DNA from 2 places in the Streptomyces showdoensis genome. Region 1 is predicted to be linked to the other one. Evidence: predicted binding sites of a transcription regulator. Region 1 holds the regulator's gene; the other holds the start of a gene.
The links. Region 1 encodes HrcA, which represses chaperone genes, less so after heat shock. Its sites were predicted from a motif close to TTNGCACTCNGNNNNNCNGAGTGCNAA; they were not measured.
Positions count from the first base shown of each region.

Region 2: a site for HrcA is predicted at 3,421-3,447, ahead of groL (chaperonin GroEL). Genes of this name have one in related genera too.

Region 1 covers NZ_BAAAXG010000026.1:3,017,521-3,027,572, forward strand. The annotation lists gene ABD981_RS26645 (AMP-dependent synthetase/ligase) at 1-1,055, shown strand, start outside; gene hemW (radical SAM family heme chaperone HemW) at 1,141-2,373, shown strand; gene ABD981_RS26655 (DUF3097 domain-containing protein) at 2,458-3,261, opposite strand; gene ABD981_RS26660 (MBL fold metallo-hydrolase) at 3,368-4,090, opposite strand; gene hrcA (heat-inducible transcriptional repressor HrcA) at 4,246-5,265, shown strand; gene dnaJ (molecular chaperone DnaJ) at 5,266-6,402, shown strand; gene ABD981_RS26675 (nitronate monooxygenase) at 6,548-7,627, shown strand; gene ABD981_RS26680 (16S rRNA (uracil(1498)-N(3))-methyltransferase) at 7,624-8,367, shown strand; gene ABD981_RS26685 (histidine triad nucleotide-binding protein) at 8,471-8,830, shown strand; gene ABD981_RS26690 (ribonuclease Z) at 8,845-9,747, shown strand; gene ABD981_RS26695 (adenosine deaminase) at 9,767-10,052, shown strand, end outside.
Region 2 covers NZ_BAAAXG010000026.1:1,234,786-1,244,837, reverse strand. The annotation lists gene ABD981_RS18385 (glucosyl-3-phosphoglycerate synthase) at 1-679, opposite strand, end outside; SAM riboswitch class I at 801-995, shown strand; gene thrC (threonine synthase) at 1,013-2,299, shown strand; gene ABD981_RS18375 (MoaD/ThiS family protein) at 2,315-2,593, shown strand; gene ABD981_RS18370 (cold-shock protein) at 3,012-3,218, shown strand; gene groL (chaperonin GroEL) at 3,576-5,198, shown strand; gene ABD981_RS18360 (peptidase associated/transthyretin-like domain-containing protein) at 5,303-6,346, opposite strand; gene ABD981_RS18355 (hypothetical protein) at 6,944-8,623, opposite strand; gene ABD981_RS18350 (SRPBCC family protein) at 8,825-9,295, shown strand; gene ABD981_RS18345 (hypothetical protein) at 9,345-9,683, opposite strand; gene ABD981_RS18340 (class I SAM-dependent methyltransferase) at 9,776-10,052, opposite strand, start outside.

The DNA of each region.
Region 1 (10,052 bases):
TGAACCTGCCGGTCGTGCAGCCCACCTACATGGCCGCCGTCCCGCGCATCTTCGAGAAGGTCTACAACGGCGTCGCCGCCAAGGCCCGCGAGGGCGGCGGGGCCAAGTACAAGATCTTCCAGTGGGCGGCCGGGGTCGCCCGCGAGTACGCCAAGGTCACCCAGGACAACTTCCGCCGCACCGGCACCGCCTCCGCGCCCTTCGGCCTCGCCGCCAAGCACAAGGTCGCCGACGCGCTCGTCTACAAGAAGCTCCGCGAGGCCTTCGGCGGCCGGCTGCGCGCCGCCGTCTCCGGCTCCGTCGCGCTCGCCCCGGACATCGGCTACTTCTTCTCCGGCGCCGGCATCCACATCCTGGAGGGCTACGGCCTGACGGAGTCCTCCGCCGCCTCCTTCGTCAACCCGGGCGAGGCCTACCGCACCGGCACCGTCGGCAAGCCGCTGCCCGGCACCGAGGTCCGCATCGCCGACGACGGCGAGATCCTGCTGCGCAGCCCCGGCATCATGGAGGGCTACCACGGCCTGCCGGAGAAGACGGCGGAGGTCCTGGAGGCCGACGGCTGGTTCCACACCGGCGACATCGGCGAGCTGTCCGCCGACGGCTACCTGCGGATCACCGACCGCAAGAAGGACCTGTTCAAGACCTCCGGCGGCAAGTACATCGCCCCGACCGAGGTCGAGGGCCAGTTCAAGGCCGTCTGCCCGTTCGTCTCCAACATCGTGGTGCTCGGCGCCGACCGGAACTACTGCTCCGCGCTCATCGCCCTCGACGAGCCCGCCATCCTCGGCTGGGCGGCCGAGCACGAGCTCGGCGGTCTGTCGTACGCGGACGTCGTCGCCGCCCCGCAGACCCAGAAGCTCATCGAGGGCTACGTCGCCCGCCTCAACGAGGGGCTGCAGCGCTGGCAGACGATCAAGAAGTTCCGTCTGCTGCCGCGCGACCTCGACGTCGAGCACGGCGAGCTCACGCCCAGCCTCAAGATGAAGCGGCCGGTCGTGGAGCGGACCTACCAGCACCTGATCGAGGAGATGTACGAGGGGGCGCGCGAGGCCTGAGCCGGGCCACGCCCTTCTGAGCTGGGGTTTCCCCGGTTATCCACAGGTTCGACGGTCACGTCGGGCAGTACGGGACAATGGCTGCATGCCTTCCGTACTGCCCGATGGTGAGCCCATGCCCGAGGACGGGGCGCTGCCCGCCCACGCCCTGGAAGGGGCCGGCGAGCGGCCGCTCGGGTTCTATCTGCACGTGCCGTACTGCGCGACCCGCTGCGGCTACTGCGACTTCAACACGTACACCGCGAGCGAGCTGCGCGGTGCCGGCGGCGTGCTCGCCTCCCGCGACAACTACGCGGGCCAGGTCACCGAGGAGATACGGCTCGCCCGCAAGGTCCTCGGCGACGACCCGCGCCCGGTCCGGACCGTCTTCGTCGGCGGCGGCACGCCCACGCTGCTCGACGCGGGCGACCTGGTCGCGATGCTCGGGGCGATCCGGGACGAGTTCGGGCTCGCCGACGACGCCGAGGTGACGACCGAGGCGAATCCGGAGTCCGTCGACCCCGCGTACCTGGCCACGCTGCGCGAGGGCGGCTTCAACCGGATCTCCTTCGGGATGCAGAGCGCCCGGCAGCACGTGCTGAAGATCCTCGACCGCACCCACACCCCCGGGCGGCCCGAGGCCTGCGTCGCCGAGGCGCGGGCGGCCGGCTTCGAGCACGTCAACCTCGACCTCATCTACGGCACCCCCGGCGAGTCCGACGACGACTGGCAGGCCTCCCTCGACGCGGTGATCGGCGCCGGACCCGACCACGTCAGCGCCTACGCGCTCATCGTGGAGGAGGGCACCCAGCTGGCCCGGCGGATCCGCCGCGGCGAGATACCGATGACCGACGACGACGTCCACGCCGACCGGTATCTGATGGCGGAGGAGGTGCTCTCCGGGGCGGGCTTCGCGTGGTACGAGGTGTCCAACTGGGCCACCTCGGAGGCCGGGCGCTGCCTGCACAACGAGCTCTACTGGCGCGGCGCCGACTGGTGGGGCGCCGGGCCCGGCGCCCACAGTCACGTGGGCGGGGTGCGCTGGTGGAACGTCAAGCACCCGGGCGCGTACGCGGCGGCGCTCGGCGAGGGCCGCTCGCCCGGCGCCGGGCGCGAGGTGCTGTCGGCGGAGGACCGGCGAGTGGAGCGCGTCCTGCTGGAGCTGCGCCTGCGCGAAGGCTGCCCGCTGGAGCTGCTGAAGCCGGCGGGCCTGGCGGCGGCGGAACGGGCCCTCGCGGACGGACTCCTCGACGACGGCCCGTACGCCGAGGGACGGGCCGTCCTGACCCTGCGCGGCCGCCTGCTGGCCGACGCGGTGGTCCGGGACCTGGTCGACTAGCCGCCCGGGCGGGCCACCGCCCGGACGGCCGGGGCCGTGCGAACGGACCCCGCCCGCGCGGGCCCGTCCCCTGGCCCCGTCGGGCTACGGGGCCGTCACGAAGTCGATCAGTTCCTCCACCCGGCCCAGGAGCTCCGGCTCCAGGTCCTTGTACGAGGTCACCTTCGACAGGATGTGCTGCCAGGCCGCGCCGGTGTTCTCCGGCCAGCGCAGGGCGCGGCAGACGCCGGTCTTCCAGTCCTGGCCGCGGGGGACCGCGGGCCAGGCCGGGATGCCGACGGAGGAGGGCTTCACGGCCTCCCAGACGTCGATGTACGGGTGGCCGACCACCAGGACGTCGGGGGAGGTGACCCGGGCGGCGATGCGGGACTCCTTGGAGCCCGGCACCAGGTGGTCGACCAGGACGCCCAGGCGGGCGTCCGGGGCGGGCGCGAACTCGGCGACGATGGCCGGGAGGTCGTCGATGCCCTCCAGGTACTCCACGACGACGCCCTCGATGCGCAGGTCGTCGCCCCAGACCCGTTCCACCAGCTCGGCGTCGTGGCGGCCCTCGACGTAGATCCGCCCCGCCCGGGCCACCCGCGCCCGGGCGCCCGGGACCGCGATCGAGCCGGAGGCCGTACGGCTGGGCCGGGACGGGGCCGGGCGGGAGGGGCGGACCAGGGTGACGACCCGGCCCTCCAGGAGGAAGCCGCGCGGCTCCATCGGGAAGACCCGGTGCTTGCCGAAGCGGTCCTCCAGCGTCACCGTGTCCGCCTCGCAGCGGACCACGGCCCCGCAGAAGCCGGTCGCGGCCTCCTCCACGACGAGATCGTGGTCCGCCGGGACCTCCGGGACGGGCGACGGGCGCTTCCAGGGGGGCGTCAGATCCGGGTTGTAGCTGCGCATGGGCTCGATTCTGTTCTGTCCTGGGGCCCGGGTGGGGTCGTCGCATCCGGGCCGGACGGCCGAGGGGGCGTCAGATCCCGTCCCGGGGACGGGCATCCGGCCGACGCTACGACACCCCGAAGCGCCGTGCCAGCTCACCGCGCTGGCGCCGCACGAACGCGGCGTCCACCACCGCGCCGTGGCCCGGCACGTACGCCGCGTCCTCGCCGCCCAGGGACAGCAGCCGGTCCAGGGCCGCCGGCCAGCGGCCGGGGATCGCGTCCGGACCCGCCTGGGGCTCGCCGGACTCCTCGACCAGGTCGCCGCAGAAGACGACCTCCGGCGCGCCCGGCACGAAGACGGCCAGGTCGTGCCCCGAGTGGCCGGGGCCGACGTTGGCGAGCAGCACCTGGCGGCCGCCCAGGTCCAGGGTCCACTCGCCCGAGACCGTGTGGCGCGGCGCCACCAGGACCTCGGCCGCCTCCGCCGCGGTCCGCTCGTCCACGCCCTGCTGCACGGCGTCCCGGCACAGTGCCTCCCGCTCGCGCGGCAGCAGGGTGTCCATGCCCACCGCCCCGAAGACCTCCGCCCCGGCGAAGACCGCCGTGCCCAGCACGTGGTCGAAGTGCGGATGGCTCAGTGCGATATGCGTCACCCGGCGGTCGCCCGTCAGCGCCGCCACCTGGGCCCGCAGCTCGGCGCCCTCGGCGAGGCTCGATCCCGTGTCGCACAGGAGCACCGCGTCCCGCCCGACCACCAGGCCCACCGTGGCGTCCCAGCCCGGCAGCCGCCGCCTGCCGACGCCCTCCGCGAGCCGCTCCCAGCCGTACTCTTCCCATGCGATGTCCATGCGGCGACGCTAACCGCTGCGACCCCGCCGACCCGCCTCCTTGCCAGGAGCGATGTCGGCCGCCGTACACTGGCCGGGGGATTCCTGGCACTCGGGCAGGGCGAGTGCCAAAACCGGAAGAACCGGAACCGGATCGACAGCTGGAGGTGTGCGCGGTGCTCAGCGAACGCAGACTCGAGGTGCTGCGCGCCATCGTCCAGGACTACGTCGGGACGGAGGAGCCGGTGGGCTCCAAGGCGCTGACCGAGCGCCACAAGCTCGGCGTGTCGCCCGCCACCGTGCGCAACGACATGGCGGTGCTGGAGGAGGAGGGCTACATCGCCCAGCCTCACACCAGCGCCGGGCGCATCCCCACCGACAAGGGCTACCGCCTCTTCGTGGACCGGCTGGCCGGCGTCAAGCCGCTGTCGACCCCCGAGCGGCGGGCGATCCACAACTTCCTCGACGGAGCCGTCGACCTCGACGACGTCGTCGGCCGCACGGTGCGGCTGCTCGCGCAGCTCACCCGGCAGGTCGCGGTGGTGCAGTACCCCTCGCTGACCCGTTCGACGGTCCGGCACGTGGAACTGCTGTCGCTGGCTCCCGCCCGGCTGATGCTGGTGCTCATCACCGACACCGGCCGGGTCGAGCAGCGGGTGATCGACTGCCCGGCGCCCTTCGGCGAGACCTCGCTGGCCGACCTGCGGGCCCGGCTCAACAGCCGGGTCGTCGGCCGCCGCTTCGCGGACGTGCCGCAGCTGGTGCAGGACCTGCCGGAGTCCTTCGAGGAGGTCGAGGACCGCGGCACGGTCACGACCGTGCTGGCGACCCTCCTCGAAACGCTCGTGGAGGAGCAGGAGGAGCGGCTCATGATCGGCGGCACCGCCAATCTGACCCGCTTCGGACACGACTTCCCCCTGACGATCAGGCCCGTCCTGGAAGCCCTGGAGGAGCAGGTCGTGCTCCTCAAGCTGCTCGGCGAGGCCAAGGAATCGGGCATGACCGTACGCATCGGGCACGAGATCGCCCACGAGGGGCTGACGTCCACGTCGGTCGTCTCGGTCGGCTACGGTTCCGGCGGCGAGGCAGTCGCCAAACTCGGCGTGGTCGGACCGACCCGCATGGACTACCCCGGAACGATGGGAGCGGTACGCGCAGTGGCACGTTACGTCGGACAGATCCTGGCGGAGTCGTAAGTGGCCACGGACTACTACGCCGTACTCGGCGTACGCCGCGACGCGTCGCAGGACGAGATCAAGAAGGCCTTCCGCCGACTCGCCCGCGAGCTTCACCCGGACGTGAACCCGGACCCGAAGACCCAGGAGCGGTTCAAGGAGATCAACGCCGCTTACGAGGTGCTGTCGGACCCGCAGAAGAAGCAGGTCTACGACCTCGGCGGCGACCCGCTCTCCGCCTCGGGCGGCGGTGGCGCCGGCGGCTTCGGCGCGGGCGGCTTCGGGAACTTCTCGGACATCATGGACGCCTTCTTCGGGACGGCGTCCCAGCGCGGCCCGCGCTCGCGCACCCGGCGCGGCCAGGACGCGATGATCCGCCTGGAGATCACCCTCGACGAGGCCGCGTTCGGCACGACGAAGGACATCCAGGTCGACACGGCCGTGGTCTGCACCACCTGCTCCGGGGAGGGCGCCGCGCCCGGCACCTCCGCGCAGACCTGTGACATGTGCCGCGGCCGCGGTGAGGTCTCCCAGGTCACCCGGTCCTTCCTCGGCCAGGTCATGACCTCCCGCCCCTGCCCGCAGTGCCAGGGCTTCGGCACCGTCGTCCCGACCCCGTGCCCCGAGTGCGCGGGCGACGGCCGGGTCCGCTCCCGCCGCACGCTCACGGTCAAGATCCCGGCCGGTGTCGACAACGGCACCCGGATCCAGCTGGCCGGCGAGGGCGAGGTCGGCCCCGGCGGCGGCCCCGCCGGCGACCTGTACGTCGAGATCCACGAGACCCCGCACGAGGTCTTCCAGCGGCGCGGCGACGACCTGCACTGCACGGTCACCATCCCGATGACGGCCGCCGCGCTCGGCACGAAGGTGCAGCTCCAGACCCTGGACGGTCTCGAGGACGTCGACATCCGCCCGGGCACCCAGTCCGGCCAGTCGATCCCGCTGCACGGCCGCGGCGTCACCCACCTGCGCGGCAACGGCCGGGGCGACCTGATCGTCCACGTCGAGGTGCAGACCCCGTCCAAGCTGGACCCGGAGCAGGAGCGCCTGCTCCGCGAGCTGGCCAAGCTGCGCGGCGAGGAGCGCCCGACGGGGCAGTTCCAGCCCGGGCAGCAGGGGCTGTTCTCGCGACTGAAGGACGCGTTCAACGGGCGCTGAGCCCGGCTTCGTTCCGTCCGAGGGCGGTCCCGCAGCGTGCGGGGCCGCCCTCCCGCGTACCCCCTCCCGGCGCCGTCGCGCCCCTCCCGCGTACCCCCTCGTCGGCCGATTCGGCGCGTCCGCGCGGGCATGGCACGATGCCTGCATGTCCACCGCACTGAACGATCTCTTTCGTCATCCGATCGTGCAGGCCCCCATGGCGGGTGGCGCCTCCTCTCCCGAGCTCGTCGGTGCCGTGTGCGAGGCGGGAGCCCTCGGGTTCCTGGCCGGCGGCTACAAGACCGCGGGCGGGCTGTACCAGGAGATCAAGCGGGTCCGCGGCCTCACCGCGCGGGCGTTCGGGGTCAACCTCTTCATGCCGCAGAGCGGACAGCCCGCCGACCCCGCCGCCGTCGAGGTCTACCGGCACCAGCTGGCCGGCGAGGCCGGCTGGTACGACACCGAGCTCGGCGACCCCGACCAGGGCCGCGACGACGGGTACGAGGCCAAGCTGGCGATCCTCCTGGACGACCCGGTGCCGGTGGTCTCCTTCACCTTCGGCTGTCCCGACCGCGACGCGCTCGACGCCTTCGCCCGGGTCGGTACGTTCACGATCGTCACCGTCACCTCCGCCGAGGAGGCCCGCACCGCCCAGCGCGCCGGGGCCGACGCCCTGTGCGTGCAGGGCACCGAGGCGGGCGGGCACCAGGGCACCCACCGCGACGACCCGGCCGACGGGCCGTCCGCCGGCAGCGGCGGCGGGCTGCTCGCGCTGCTCACCGAGGTGCGCGAGAGCGTCCGGCTGCCGATCGTCGCCACCGGCGGGATCATGCGCGGCCGCCAGATCGCCGCCGTCCTCGCCGCCGGCGCCGACGCCGCCCAGCTGGGCACCGCCTTCCTGCCCTGCCCCGAGTCCGGCGCGGACCCGCTGCACAAGCGGGCCCTGACCGACCCGCTGTTCACCCGCACCGAACTCACCCGGGCCTTCTCGGGCCGCCCGGCCCGCGGCCTGGTCAACCGCTTCATGCGCGAGCACGGGCCGTACGCCCCCGCCGCCTACCCCGAGGTCCACCACCTCACCGCCCCGCTGCGCAAGGCCGCCGCGACCGCCGGCGACCCGCAGGGCATGGCCCTGTGGGCCGGGCAGGGCCACCGCCTGGCCCGGGACCTCCCGGCCGGCCGGCTCGTCGAGGTCCTCGCCGAAGAACTCCACACCGCCCTCGCAAGCTCCAGGAGCGCCTCGTGACCGCACCCGTCTTCGTCGTCGACACCGTCCCCCCGCCGGGCGGTTTCCTCCTCGACGGGCCCGAGGGCCGCCACGCGGTGTCCGTGAAGCGGCTGCGCGCGGGCGAGGAGCTGGTGCTGACCGACGGGAACGGCGCCTGGGCCGCGTGCACGGTCGCCGCCGCCGAGGGCAAGGACCAGCTGACCGTCGAGGTCACCGCCGTCCACGAGGACCCGGCGCCCGCGCCCCGCATCACCGTCGTCCAGGCCCTCCCCAAGGGCGACCGCGGCGAGCTGGCCGTCGAGACCATGACGGAGACCGGCGTGGACGCGATCGTGCCGTGGGCCGCGTCCCGCTGCATCACCCAGTGGAAGGGCGAGCGCGGGCTCAAGGCCCTCGCCAAGTGGCGGGCGACGGCCCGCGAGTCCGGCAAGCAGTCCCGCCGCACCCGCTTCCCCGAGGTCGCCGACGCGATGAGCGGCAAGCAGGTCGCCGCCCTCCTCGCCGGCGCGGACTTCGCGGCCGTGCTGCACGAGGACAGGGAGCACCCGAGCGGGGCGCTCGCCACCGCCGAACTCCCCGCGCGGGGCGAGATCGTGCTCGTCGTCGGGCCCGAAGGGGGCGTGTCGCCGGAGGAGTTGGCGCTCTTCGAGGAGGCCGGCGCCAAGCCGTACCGCCTCGGCCACAGCGTGCTGCGCACCTCCACCGCGGGCACGGCGGCGGCCGCGCTCGTGCTGGGCCGCACCGGGCGCTGGTCGTAGGGGCGACGTGACCTGCCGGACTCTTCCCGGCCCCGGCCCCGCCCCGGCGGGGTCCCGATAGCATGCGCGGGTACTGATCAACGGAGTCGAGGAGGACCGGGCCATGGCCGGAGAGCCGCAGAGCGACTGCCTGTTCTGCAAGATCGTGGAAGGGGAGGTCCCGGCGACGATCGTGCGCGAGACGGAGACGACCGTCGCGTTCCGCGACATCAACCCCCAGGCACCCACCCACGTCCTGGTCATCCCGCGCCTGCACTACCCGGACGCCGCCTCCCTCGCCGCCGCCGCGCCGACGGTCGCCGCGGACGTGCTGCGCGAGGCCGGCGAGGTCGCCGCGGAGGAGAAGATCGACGGCCACGGCTTCCGGATCGTGTTCAACACCGGCGCCGGCGCCGGCCAGACCGTCTTCCACGCCCACGCGCACGTCCTCGGCGGCCGCGGCCTCAACTGGCCCCCCGGATAGGACCGGACGTCACCGTGTCCGTACGCGAACTGGTCGTCCTCGGCACCGCGAGCCAGGTGCCGACCCGGCACCGCAACCACAACGGCTACCTGCTGCGCTGGGACGGGCAGGGCATCCTCTTCGACCCCGGCGAGGGCACCCAGCGGCAGATGCTGAGGGCCGGGGTCGCGGCGCACGACCTCGACCGGATCTGCGTCACGCACTTCCACGGCGACCACTCGCTCGGCCTGGCCGGGGTGATCCAGCGGATCAACCTCGACCAGGTCCCGCACCCGGTCACCGCGCACTACCCGGCGAGCGGGCAGCGCTTCTTCGAGCGGCTGCGGTACGCCACGGCCTACCGCGAGACCGTACGGCTGAGCGAGGCGCCGGTCGACGCCGACGGGCCGCTCGCGGTCACCGGGGCGTACACCCTCGACGCCCGGCTGCTCTCCCACCCCGTGGAGTCCTACGGCTACCGGCTCACCGAGCCGGACGGCCGCCGCATCCTGCCCGAGCGGCTCGCCGCGCACGGCATCAAGGGCCCCGACGTCGGCCGGATCCAGCGCGAGGGGGTGCTGGACGGCGTGACCCTCGACGAGGTGAGCGAGGTCCGGCGCGGCCAGCGCTTCGCCTTCGTGATGGACACCCGGCTGTGCGACGGGGTGTACGCGCTCGCCGAGGGCGCCGACATGCTCGTCATCGAGTCGACCTTCCTCGACGAGGACGTCCGGCTCGCCACCGACCACGGGCACCTGACGGCCGGCCAGGCCGCGGCGGTCGCCCGGGACGCGGGCGTGCGCCATCTCGTCCTGACCCACTTCTCGCAGCGGTACTCCGATCCCGCGGAGTTCGAGCGGCAGGCGCGGGCGGCCGGGTTCGAGGGCGAGCTGAGCATCGCCCAGGACCTGATGCGGATCCCCGTACCCAAGCGCTAGACCAGAAAGCACCAGCACCATGCCCGTACCCAAGGCCGAACTGCACCTCCACATCGAGGGGACCCTCGAACCCGAGCTGGCCTTCGCCCTCGCCGCGCGCAACGGCGTCACCCTGCCGTACGCGGACACCGAGGCCCTGCGCGAGGCCTACCGCTTCAGCGACCTGCAGTCCTTCCTGGACCTGTACTACGGCCTGATGGCGGTCCTGCGCACCGCCGAGGACTTCACCGAGCTCGCCGACGCCTACCTCGCGCGGGCCGGGGAGCAGGGCGTGCGGCACGCCGAGATCTTCTTCGACCCGCAGG
Region 2 (10,052 bases), 1.8 Mb from region 1:
TGTGCAGCGCGTCGACGAGCAGGCCCAGCTCCACTCCGTAACCGACCGGGAACGGCAGCCGCTCCAGCAGCGAGCGCCGCGCCGCGTACTCGCCGCCCAGCGGCTGGACGAAGCCGGCCAGCTGCGGCCAGTGCAGATTGAGCAGCGGGCGCGCCACCAGCTCCGTCACCCGACCGCCCTGACCAGGGGTGTCGCCGAGCGGGCGGTCGTACATCGCCTTCACGAAGTCGACGTCCGGCTCGGTGAGCAGCGGGCCCACGATGCCGGAGACGAAGTCCGCGGAGAAGTCCCGCAGGTCCGCGTCGACGAAGCAGACCACGTCCCCGGTCGTCACCATCAGTGACCGCCAGAGGACCTCGCCCTTGCCGGGCACCGCCGGTATCCGGGGCAGGATCGCGTCGCGCGCCACCACCCGCGCGCCGGCCGCCGCCGCGACCTCCGCCGTACGGTCCGTCGAGCCCGAGTCGATCACCACGAGCTCGTCCACCAGCGGCACCGCCTCGGTCATCAGCTCGCGGCGGATCACCGAGACGATCGCGCCGACCGTCGCCTCCTCGTTCAGCGCGGGCAGCACCACGCTGACCTTCGTGCCGCGCTTGGCGGCGAGGACGCGCTCCAGCGGGCGGTCGGCAACGGACCAGGACCGCCGGGCCAGCCAGCGCTCCACCTCTTCCAGCAACGTGATCTCCATCTCGCGGATCGGACGACCGTCTCCACCTTCGAAGCCTTCGGTTACAGTCTTGAACAACGCGGATCCCCGATGCATGTCGGGGTGCCGACCGCGTCTCACAATCGAATACCGCTCATCCAGAGGGGCAGAGGGAAACGGCCCGTTGAAGCCCCGGCAACCCTCCAGTCGGTCACTCGTCCACCCGTCTCCCGGCCACCACCCCAGGTGGAGCCCTGACGGGCGCTGCTCATAGCGCGAGGTCCCCGGCTAGGGAAGGTGCCAAATCCGTCTCATGGCGAAAAATTCGTCATGGGAAAGATGAGGAGAAAGGGCCTCGCCTCCATGGCTGTACAGACCGTCGCACCCGGAACCACCGTCGACCTCGGTCCCGCTTCCGGACTCTCCTGTCGCGAATGCGGTGAATCCTTCCCGCTCGGCCCGATCTTCGCCTGCGAACTGTGTTTCGGCCCGCTCGAAGTCGCGTACGAGCTGCCCTCCGGTGACCCGGAGGAGCTGCGCAAGCGCATCGAGGCCGGCCCCGCCAACATCTGGCGCTACGCCCCGCTGCTGCCCGTCCCGGCCGACGTCGCCGAGAAGCCCAACCTGAACCCCGGCTGGACCCCGCTGGTCAAGGCCGACAACCTGGCCCGCGAGCTCGGCGTCGAGCCCGGGAAGCTGTTCGTCAAGGACGACTCCGGCAACCCGACCCACTCCTTCAAGGACCGGGTCGTCGCCCAGGCCATCGAGGCCGCCCGCGCCTTCGGCTTCACCACCCTCTCCTGCTCCTCCACCGGCAACCTGGCCGGCGCCGTCGGCGCCGCCGCCGCCCGGGCCGGCTTCCGCTCCTGCGTCTTCATCCCGCACGACCTGGAGCAGGGCAAGGTCGTCATGGCCGGCGTCTACGGCGGCGACCTGGTCGCCATCGAGGGCAACTACGACGACGTCAACCGCTTCTGCTCGGAGCTCATCGGCGACCCGCTGGGCGAGGGCTGGGGCTTCGTCAACGTCAACCTGCGCCCGTACTACGGCGAGGGCTCCAAGACCCTCGCGTACGAGATCTGCGAGCAGCTCGGCTGGGTCATCCCGGACCAGCTGGTGATCCCGATCGCCTCCGGCTCGCAGCTCACCAAGATCGACAAGGGTCTGCAGGAGCTCATCAAGCTGGGCCTGGTCGAGGACAAGCCGTACAAGATCTTCGGCGCCCAGGCCGAGGGCTGCTCCCCGGTCTCGGTCGCCTTCAAGGCCGGCCACGACGTCGTGAAGCCCCAGAAGCCGAACACCATCGCCAAGTCGCTCGCCATCGGCAACCCGGCCGACGGCCCGTACGTGCTCGACATCGCCCGCCGCACCGGCGGCGCCGTGGAGGACGTGAACGACGAGCAGGTCGTCGACGCGATCAAGCTCCTCGCCCGCACCGAGGGCATCTTCGCCGAGACCGCGGGCGGCGTGACCGTCGGCGTCACGCGGAAGCTGGTCGAGGCCGGCCTCATCGACCCGGCGCTGACGACGGTGGTCCTCAACACCGGCGACGGCCTCAAGACCCTGGACGCCGTGGCCGACAGTTCTCAGGCGACCGCCACCATCCGCCCGAGCCTGGACGCGTTCCGCGACGCGGGCCTGGCCCACTGAAAGGTACGTGACCCCATGGCCGTCACCGTCCGCATCCCCACCATCCTCCGCACCTACACCGGCGGCGCGTCCGAGGTGAAGGCGGAGGGCGCGACCCTCGCCGAGGTCATCGCCGACCTGGAGAAGAACCACGCCGGCATCGCCGCCCGCGTCCTGGACGACCAGGGCAAGCTGCGCCGCTTCGTCAACGTGTACGTCAACGACGACGACGTGCGCTTCGAGCAGGGTCTGGAGACCGCCACGCCCGACGGCGCGGGCGTCTCGATCATCCCCGCCGTCGCCGGCGGCTGCTGAGCCGTCACCCCGCCCGGGTCGGCTTACCGGCGGTACCCGTCTTATCTGAATTGCCCCTTCCGCGAGAAGAAGCGGAAGGGGCAATTCTGCATGGTTGAGCGCGGTAGAGTTGGGGAAGTCCCCTCCGCTGCTCATGCCAGACGCATATGAGAATGCGCCCGCGCGCGACAAGAAGCAGCCAAAGTGCCCGTGCCTTGTGTACCTTCTGCGCGCTTTGCCCGGCCCGACTTGACCCGGAATTCAAGGGATTCTCCCCAATTCCCCTTTCCGGCGTGCCCAGAATTCTCGTCGGATTGACCTGTTGCAGAGGGCAGTTGGGCAGATACATTCAGCCGCGGTCGACGCGTTCCGGCGCAGGGTCTGACCCGGGTCCGCGAAGTGCGGTCCCGCGCAAGGGCCAGTAATAGGGGAGTTAGGCATGGCTCAGGGCACCGTCAAGTGGTTCAACGCGGAGAAGGGCTACGGCTTCATCGCGGTCGACGGTGGTGCGGATGTTTTCGTCCACTACAGCGCGATCCAGATGGACGGCTACCGCACCCTTGAAGAAGGGCAGCGGGTCGAGTTCGAGATCTCGCAGGGCCAGAAGGGTCCGCAGGCGGACATGGTCAAGCTCGCCACCGCCTGAGCGCGGCGCGATCGGCCACCGACGCACTTCCGTCGAGGGGCCCGCATCCGTAACCGGATGCGGGCCCCTCGTCATGTCCGGCGTCCGCCGTCATGTGCGCCGGGCTCGTGCGCCGGGCTCGTGCGCGCGGCGCGCGCGTTCGTGGGTGACCGATCCTCGGTAGTCGCTTGCACTCGCATGGGGCGAGTGCTAATCATTGGCGTTAGCACTCTGAAGGTGAGAGTGCTTACGAGGATCGGGCAGACGAGGCCCGCGGCCAGGTGGGGCAAGGAACCACAGGGCACGCAGGCCGTCCGTCGCGGGCGTCGGCGCGGTCCAGGAGCGTTATCCACCCCATGTCCGGGAGGACCACTTCACATGGCCAAGATCATCGCGTTCGACGAGGAGGCCCGGCGCGGTCTCGAGCGCGGCATGAACCAGCTCGCTGACGCCGTCAAGGTCACCCTCGGCCCCAAGGGCCGCAACGTCGTCCTCGAGAAGAAGTGGGGCGCCCCCACGATCACCAACGATGGTGTCTCCATCGCCAAGGAGATCGAGCTCGAGGACCCGTACGAGAAGATCGGCGCCGAGCTGGTCAAGGAAGTCGCCAAGAAGACGGACGACGTCGCCGGCGACGGTACGACCACCGCCACCGTCCTCGCCCAGGCGCTCGTCCGCGAGGGTCTGCGCAACGTGGCCGCCGGTGCCAACCCGATGGCTCTCAAGCGCGGCATCGAGAAGGCCGTCGAGGCCGTCTCGGGCGCCCTGCTCGAGCAGGCGAAGGATGTCGAGACCAAGGAGCAGATCGCTTCCACGGCCTCCATCTCCGCCGCCGACACCCAGATCGGCGAGCTCATCGCCGAGGCGATGGACAAGGTCGGCAAGGAAGGCGTCATCACCGTCGAGGAGTCGCAGACCTTCGGGCTCGAGCTCGAGCTCACCGAGGGCATGCGCTTCGACAAGGGCTACATCTCGGCGTACTTCGCGACCGACATGGAGCGCATGGAGGCGGCCCTGGATGACCCGTACATCCTGATCGTCAACTCCAAGATCTCCTCGGTCAAGGACCTGCTCCCGCTCCTCGAGAAGGTCATGCAGTCGGGCAAGCCCCTGCTGATCATCGCCGAGGACGTCGAGGGCGAGGCCCTGTCGACCCTGGTCGTCAACAAGATCCGCGGCACCTTCAAGTCCGTCGCGGTCAAGGCCCCGGGCTTCGGCGACCGCCGCAAGGCCATGCTGAACGACATCGCCATCCTCACCGGCGGCACGGTCATCTCCGAGGAGGTCGGCCTCAAGCTGGAGAACGCGGGCCTCGACCTGCTGGGCCGCGCCCGCAAGGTCGTCATCACCAAGGACGAGACCACCATCGTCGACGGTGCCGGTGACAGCGAGCAGGTCGCCGGTCGCGTGAACCAGATCCGCGCCGAGATCGAGAACAGCGACTCGGACTACGACCGCGAGAAGCTCCAGGAGCGCCTGGCGAAGCTCGCCGGTGGCGTCGCCGTCATCAAGGCCGGTGCCGCGACCGAGGTCGAGCTCAAGGAGCGCAAGCACCGCATCGAGGACGCCGTGCGCAACGCGAAGGCGGCCGTCGAGGAGGGCATCGTCGCCGGTGGCGGCGTGGCCCTGCTGCAGGCCTCCGCGGTCTTCGAGAAGCTGGAGCTGGACGGCGACGAGGCCACCGGTGCCAACGCCGTCAAGCTGGCCCTGGAGGCCCCGCTCAAGCAGATCGCCGTCAACGGTGGTCTCGAGGGTGGCGTCGTCGTCGAGAAGGTGCGCAACCTCCCCGTCGGCCACGGTCTGAACGCCGCGTCCGGTGAGTACGTCGACATGATCGCCGAGGGCATCATCGACCCGGCGAAGGTCACCCGCTCCGCGCTGCAGAACGCGGCGTCCATCGCGGCCCTGTTCCTCACCACCGAGGCCGTCATCGCCGACAAGCCGGAGAAGGCGTCCGCGCCGGCCGGCGGCGGCATGCCGGGCGGTGACATGGACTTCTGATCCTCGTAGAGGATCGGTCGTTCATCGCTGAACGCGACGAAGGGCGGCACCCCCCAGCGGGGGTGCCGCCCTTCGGTCATGTGCGGGCCTCCGCCCGCCGGGCGTCAGCGGACGTCGACGTAGTCGCCCTTGCCGGCCGCGTCGAAGTGCGACGCGTCACCGACGTAGACGATCGTGTACGTCCCGTCCACCGAGGTCCGCGCCTTCAGGCTCGTCCTGCCCGCGGCGTTGGTGCGGCCCCAGGCGACGGTCTTCCACGTCTTCGAGCCCCATGCGGCGAAGCGCAGCTGCACCGGCTGGTTGGCCAGCGGCTTCCAGCCCGCCAGGTCGTGCTGCACCGTGCCCGTCACCGTGATCTCGGCGCCCTTGCGGACCGGCTCCGGGGTCGCGTCCACGGCCAGGACGCGGGTGGAGGTGCGGGCCGCGTGGAAGGTCCGGCTGAGGGACCCGGCGTACATCGACGTGCCGACCGTGCGGAGCCGGAACCAGCCGCCCTTGGTGGTCAGGCCGAGGCCGAACGACACGCGCACGTTGGTGGAGAGGGTGGTCGAGGCGACCTTCCTCCAGCCGTTCTGCCCGTCCGGCGACTGCTCCAGGAGCACCGTCTGGTCGGTCGTGTAGCCCGCCCAGCTCTCGTACGGGGAGCGGAACTGGCCGTACACGGAGAGACGTCCGTCGCCGCCGAGCCGGTAGGCCGTGAGGGTCGTCCGGGTGTCCTTCGGCAGGGCCAGCGGACCGCTCGCGTACAGCCCGTCCTGGAACATGCTCGTGCCCCGCACGCTCCAGCCGGTGCTGTCCGGGCCCGGAGCGGCGACCAGCCGCACGGAGAACCGGCCGTCGGAGTCGGTGCGCACGGGCTTCGGGACCCCGCCGCCCAGGAGCGCCTCCAGCGGCTCGTCGGCGACGGGGGAGCCGTCCACCGGGTCGGTGACCCGGCCGGTGAGCGTGACGGTCTCCCCGTTCGCCGCGATCGGCCGGTCGGCGGCGGCGGTGATCGCCATCGTCCTGGTCCGCACGTCGACGGAGTCGTAGGTCGCGGTGGTGCCGTGAACCTGGTCGCTGTTCTCGCTGAACTCGGCCCGGTACGCGTCCCAGCGCGTGACCACCGGGATCGGCTCGGCGGCGAAGGTGCCGTCGGCGGCCGTCATGGCGGAGCCGAGCGGGGGCGTCGTCCGCCCAGCGCTCGATGGAGACGGAGCGGCCGGACAGCGGGACCTGGTCGCCGGATCCCGGCTGGATGCCGGTCAGGGTGCCCGCCGGGTGTCCGTTCCGGTCGGCCCAGGTGGCGAAGCCGGCGGTGAACCGGGTCAGGCTCGGCCGCAGCGTGAAGTCGAGCGTGCCGGCGTTCGCCCGGGTGACGGTGTTCCCGAGGGAGTCCGTGGCCGTCACGTCGATCGCGTACCTCCCGAGCTCCGGCAGCGTGCCGCCGTCCTCGGTGAGCTTGAGGGTGGACTCCACGGGCAGCGCGAACAGGCCCTTGTTGGCGGGGTCCTGGACGAGCGCGGGCAGGTCGGCGAGGACGGTGTCGCCCTTCCGGACCTTGGCGGACACCGCGGTGACGGTGGCCTGCGGTGCGTCGGTCCAGGCGGTGACCCGGAAGGTGCCCCGCTGGGTGTCGACGGTGACGGCCCGGCCGATGCCCACGGTGGCGGGGGGCCGGAGCGGGCTCCTCGGCGAGGGCGGGGGCCGCCCCGGCGCCCAGGGCGAGCGCCGTGACGAGCGAGACGGCGGAGAGCCGGCGGAGGTCAGCGCGCATCGACATAGAAGTTCCTCGACTCGCTGTAGAAGTAACCGGCCTTGGACTGCAGCCCCAGACCCCAGGTGCCGTCGCCGTAGTTGGCGGTGGTGACGGTGAACGCGCCGGTGGAGCCGGTGGCGATGTTCCTGGCCGCCCAGTACCAGTTCGGGTCGCCCTTCGGCTTGACGTAGAGCGTCAGCCGCGCGCCGGGCATGGCCTTCCAGACGCCGTTCACCTTCTGCTGCACGAGGCCCTTGACGGTCATCTTGCCGTTGACCCGCGGCCGCAAGGGGCTGTAGGTGACGTTGACGATCCGGGTCTCGATGCGGGAGAGGCGCACGTTCGCGGTGTTCTTGGCGACGTAGCGGTCGCTCTCCGGGTGGTAGATCCGGTAGACCGCGTTGACGTAGCCCCAGGCGCCGAAGTCGTACCAGCAGCCGGTGTCGACGTACCCGGACTTCAGGGTGCGGAAGGTGCGTCCGTTGTCCAGGGAGACCTGGAGGGCGACCCAGTCGGGCTTCGTGTCGCAGTACGTGGAGCCGTTCCCCAGGCGTCCTCGGGCCTTCACCCAGCCGTACTCGTCGAGCGTCATCGTGGCGCCGGCGTACGTGAACTGCTGCGGCACGGCGATGTCGGCGGTGGCGGACGGGTAGGTCGCGTTCCGGTCGAAGTAGACCGACGGCTTCGGCAGCGTGTACAGCCGGTGCGTCGAGTACTGGGCCCGGACGGGGTACGAGAAGTCGCCGTCGGCCGTCGTGGTGCCGCTGCCGATCGGGGTGATCACCTTGGTGTACGGGTACGGCTCGCCGGAGACGGTGACCACCGGGATCCCGCCGAAGCTCCGCCAGCCCTCCGTGGTCAGGCGCTCCACCCGGCCCGAGACCCTGACGTCCGTACCGGCGGCGACGCGGAACCGGTCGGTGTCCGAGGTGACCCGGTACTTGAGCTTCTCCACCCCCACGGCGGGCAGCGGGCGCGCGGCCGCCGGGTCGGTGTCGGTGGACGCCGGCACGACCTCGGCGGTACCGCCGGTGATCTCGTCGTCGGCGGTGACGGGCAACGTGAACGTGCCGTCCGCGGCGGTGGCGACGGCCAGGGTCCGGGACTGGGGCCTGGCGTAGGCGTCGGTCAGGTTCAGCACGACCTTGACCGTGGTGCCCTCGGCGGCCGGGCCGGTGGTGTCCGTGGCCGGGTTCCAGGTGGTGGCCTTGCCGGACAGGACGACGTCCCGGCTGTCGTAGCTGGTGGTCGTGCGGTCGAACGAGGCGGCCGAGACGCCGGTGTGCAGCCGGTAGCCGAAGGAGCCGCCGGTCCAGCGCTGCACGGTGCCGCCGGGCAGCCGGTACTCGACGGCGAGCGGGTAGTCCCCGAGGGCGGTGCCCTCGGGGAGCCGGATCGGCGCCTCGGTGGTCCAGGCGGCGTAGGCGGAGAGCGTGAGCTCGTCCGTCGAGGCGAGCACGGCGGCGTCCGGGGCGGCGGAGGCGAGCACGCTCACCTTGATCCACAGGGCGTCGTTCGGCAGACCGTCGACGGTCAGCCGGCCGTCGTCCAGCGTGGTCGTCCGGCTGACGGTCGCCGCGTACGCGGTCGGAGCCGTGATGACGGCGGGCAGGGCGACGCCCGCCGACAGGGCGAATACGGTGGCCGCACGCACGAGGGCATGCGGCAGGGTGCGCTTCGAGCGCATCAGAAGGACCCCCCACAGGTCAGAAAGACGCGGCGCCTGCTCGCGTTGGTGATCGCGGGCCGCGTGGGAGCACCATAGCGCTTGATCGTTGAACATGTTCACTGCATTGCCAGGCTCGCTGGAGCGGGCCCGGGGGGCGATCCTGGTGGAGAGGGCCGGACCCGGAAGCCCGGGGGCCCGGCCGGAAGCGGGAGAGATCTCATGATCACGCTGCTGACGACACCGGCGGAACGCGAGCTGGTCATCACCCGCACCTTCGAAGCGCCCGTCTCGCGGGTCTGGGAGGCCTGGACGCGGCCCGAGCACGTCCGCGCGTGGTACGGCGTCTCGGGCCTGACCATGTCCGTCTGCGAGGTCGACCTGAGGCCGGGCGGCGCCTGGCGCTGGGGGCAGCGGGCCCCCGACGGGCAGGAGATCGTCTTCTCGGGCACGTACGAGGAGATCGTGCCGAGCGAGCGGATCGTCTACTCGGAGGTCTTCGAGCAGATGCCGGGCGCCGAGCCGGTCCGCGTGATCCTCGCCTTCGACGCGACCCCGGACGGCGGCACCGCGCTGACCAGCACCTCCTTCTGGCCGTCCACGGAGACCCGGGACCAGGCGCTGGCGGCGGGCATGGAGGCGGGGGTGAGGGAGCAGTACGACCGGCTGGCCGACCACCTCCGCACGATGTGACCGCCCCGGGGCGACCGCCCCGCCTCCGCGGGCGCGACCGCCCCGGAGCTCAGCCCGCGGGCACCTCGTAGTGCAGCAGGGCACGGGCCAGGGGCTCGCCGGTGCGGCGGGCGTGGGCGCTGCGCTCCTTGACCTCGCGGAGGGTGCGGGGGCGCCAACCCGGGCCGCCGCAGCAGCTCTTGTGGAAGCCGATGCCCGCGTTCAGCACCACCGACAGCGCCCGCCAGGCCGCGAGGTCCCGCCGTCGGGGCGGCGCGAACGCCGAACCGGCGTGGATCATCACGCGCGCGCAGCGCGGACAGCGCCGCTCCCGGGTGATGTCGAGGTACGGCTGCTTGTACGACGCCCGGCACGGCAGACAGACGAACGAGGTCTTGGCGTAGCGCATGGGCGGAGCGTAGGAGGCGACGGGGCGGGAGCGCCATCGGATTCCGGCGGCCCCGCCCCTTCCCGTGGGACGGTGCCGGCTGCGGGACGGTGCTAGCTGCGGCGGAAAAGCCCCGTCCACAGGAAGGGCTCGCCGAAGAGGGGGGAGCTCGGTGTCTCGTCGCGCATGCGGCGCAGGTCGACGGGTTCGAAGGCGTCGAAGACCTCGCGGAGCGCCTCGGCCGTGTAGGCGAGGCCGCCGTGGAGGGAGCGGTCGCGGTAGAAGGCGGGGTCGGGGAGTTCGGAGCCCATGCCGCCGGGGCCGGCGGCGAAGCAGGTGAGGGCGAAGTGGCCGCCGGGGGCGAGGTGGCGGGAGAGGAAGGCGAGGTAG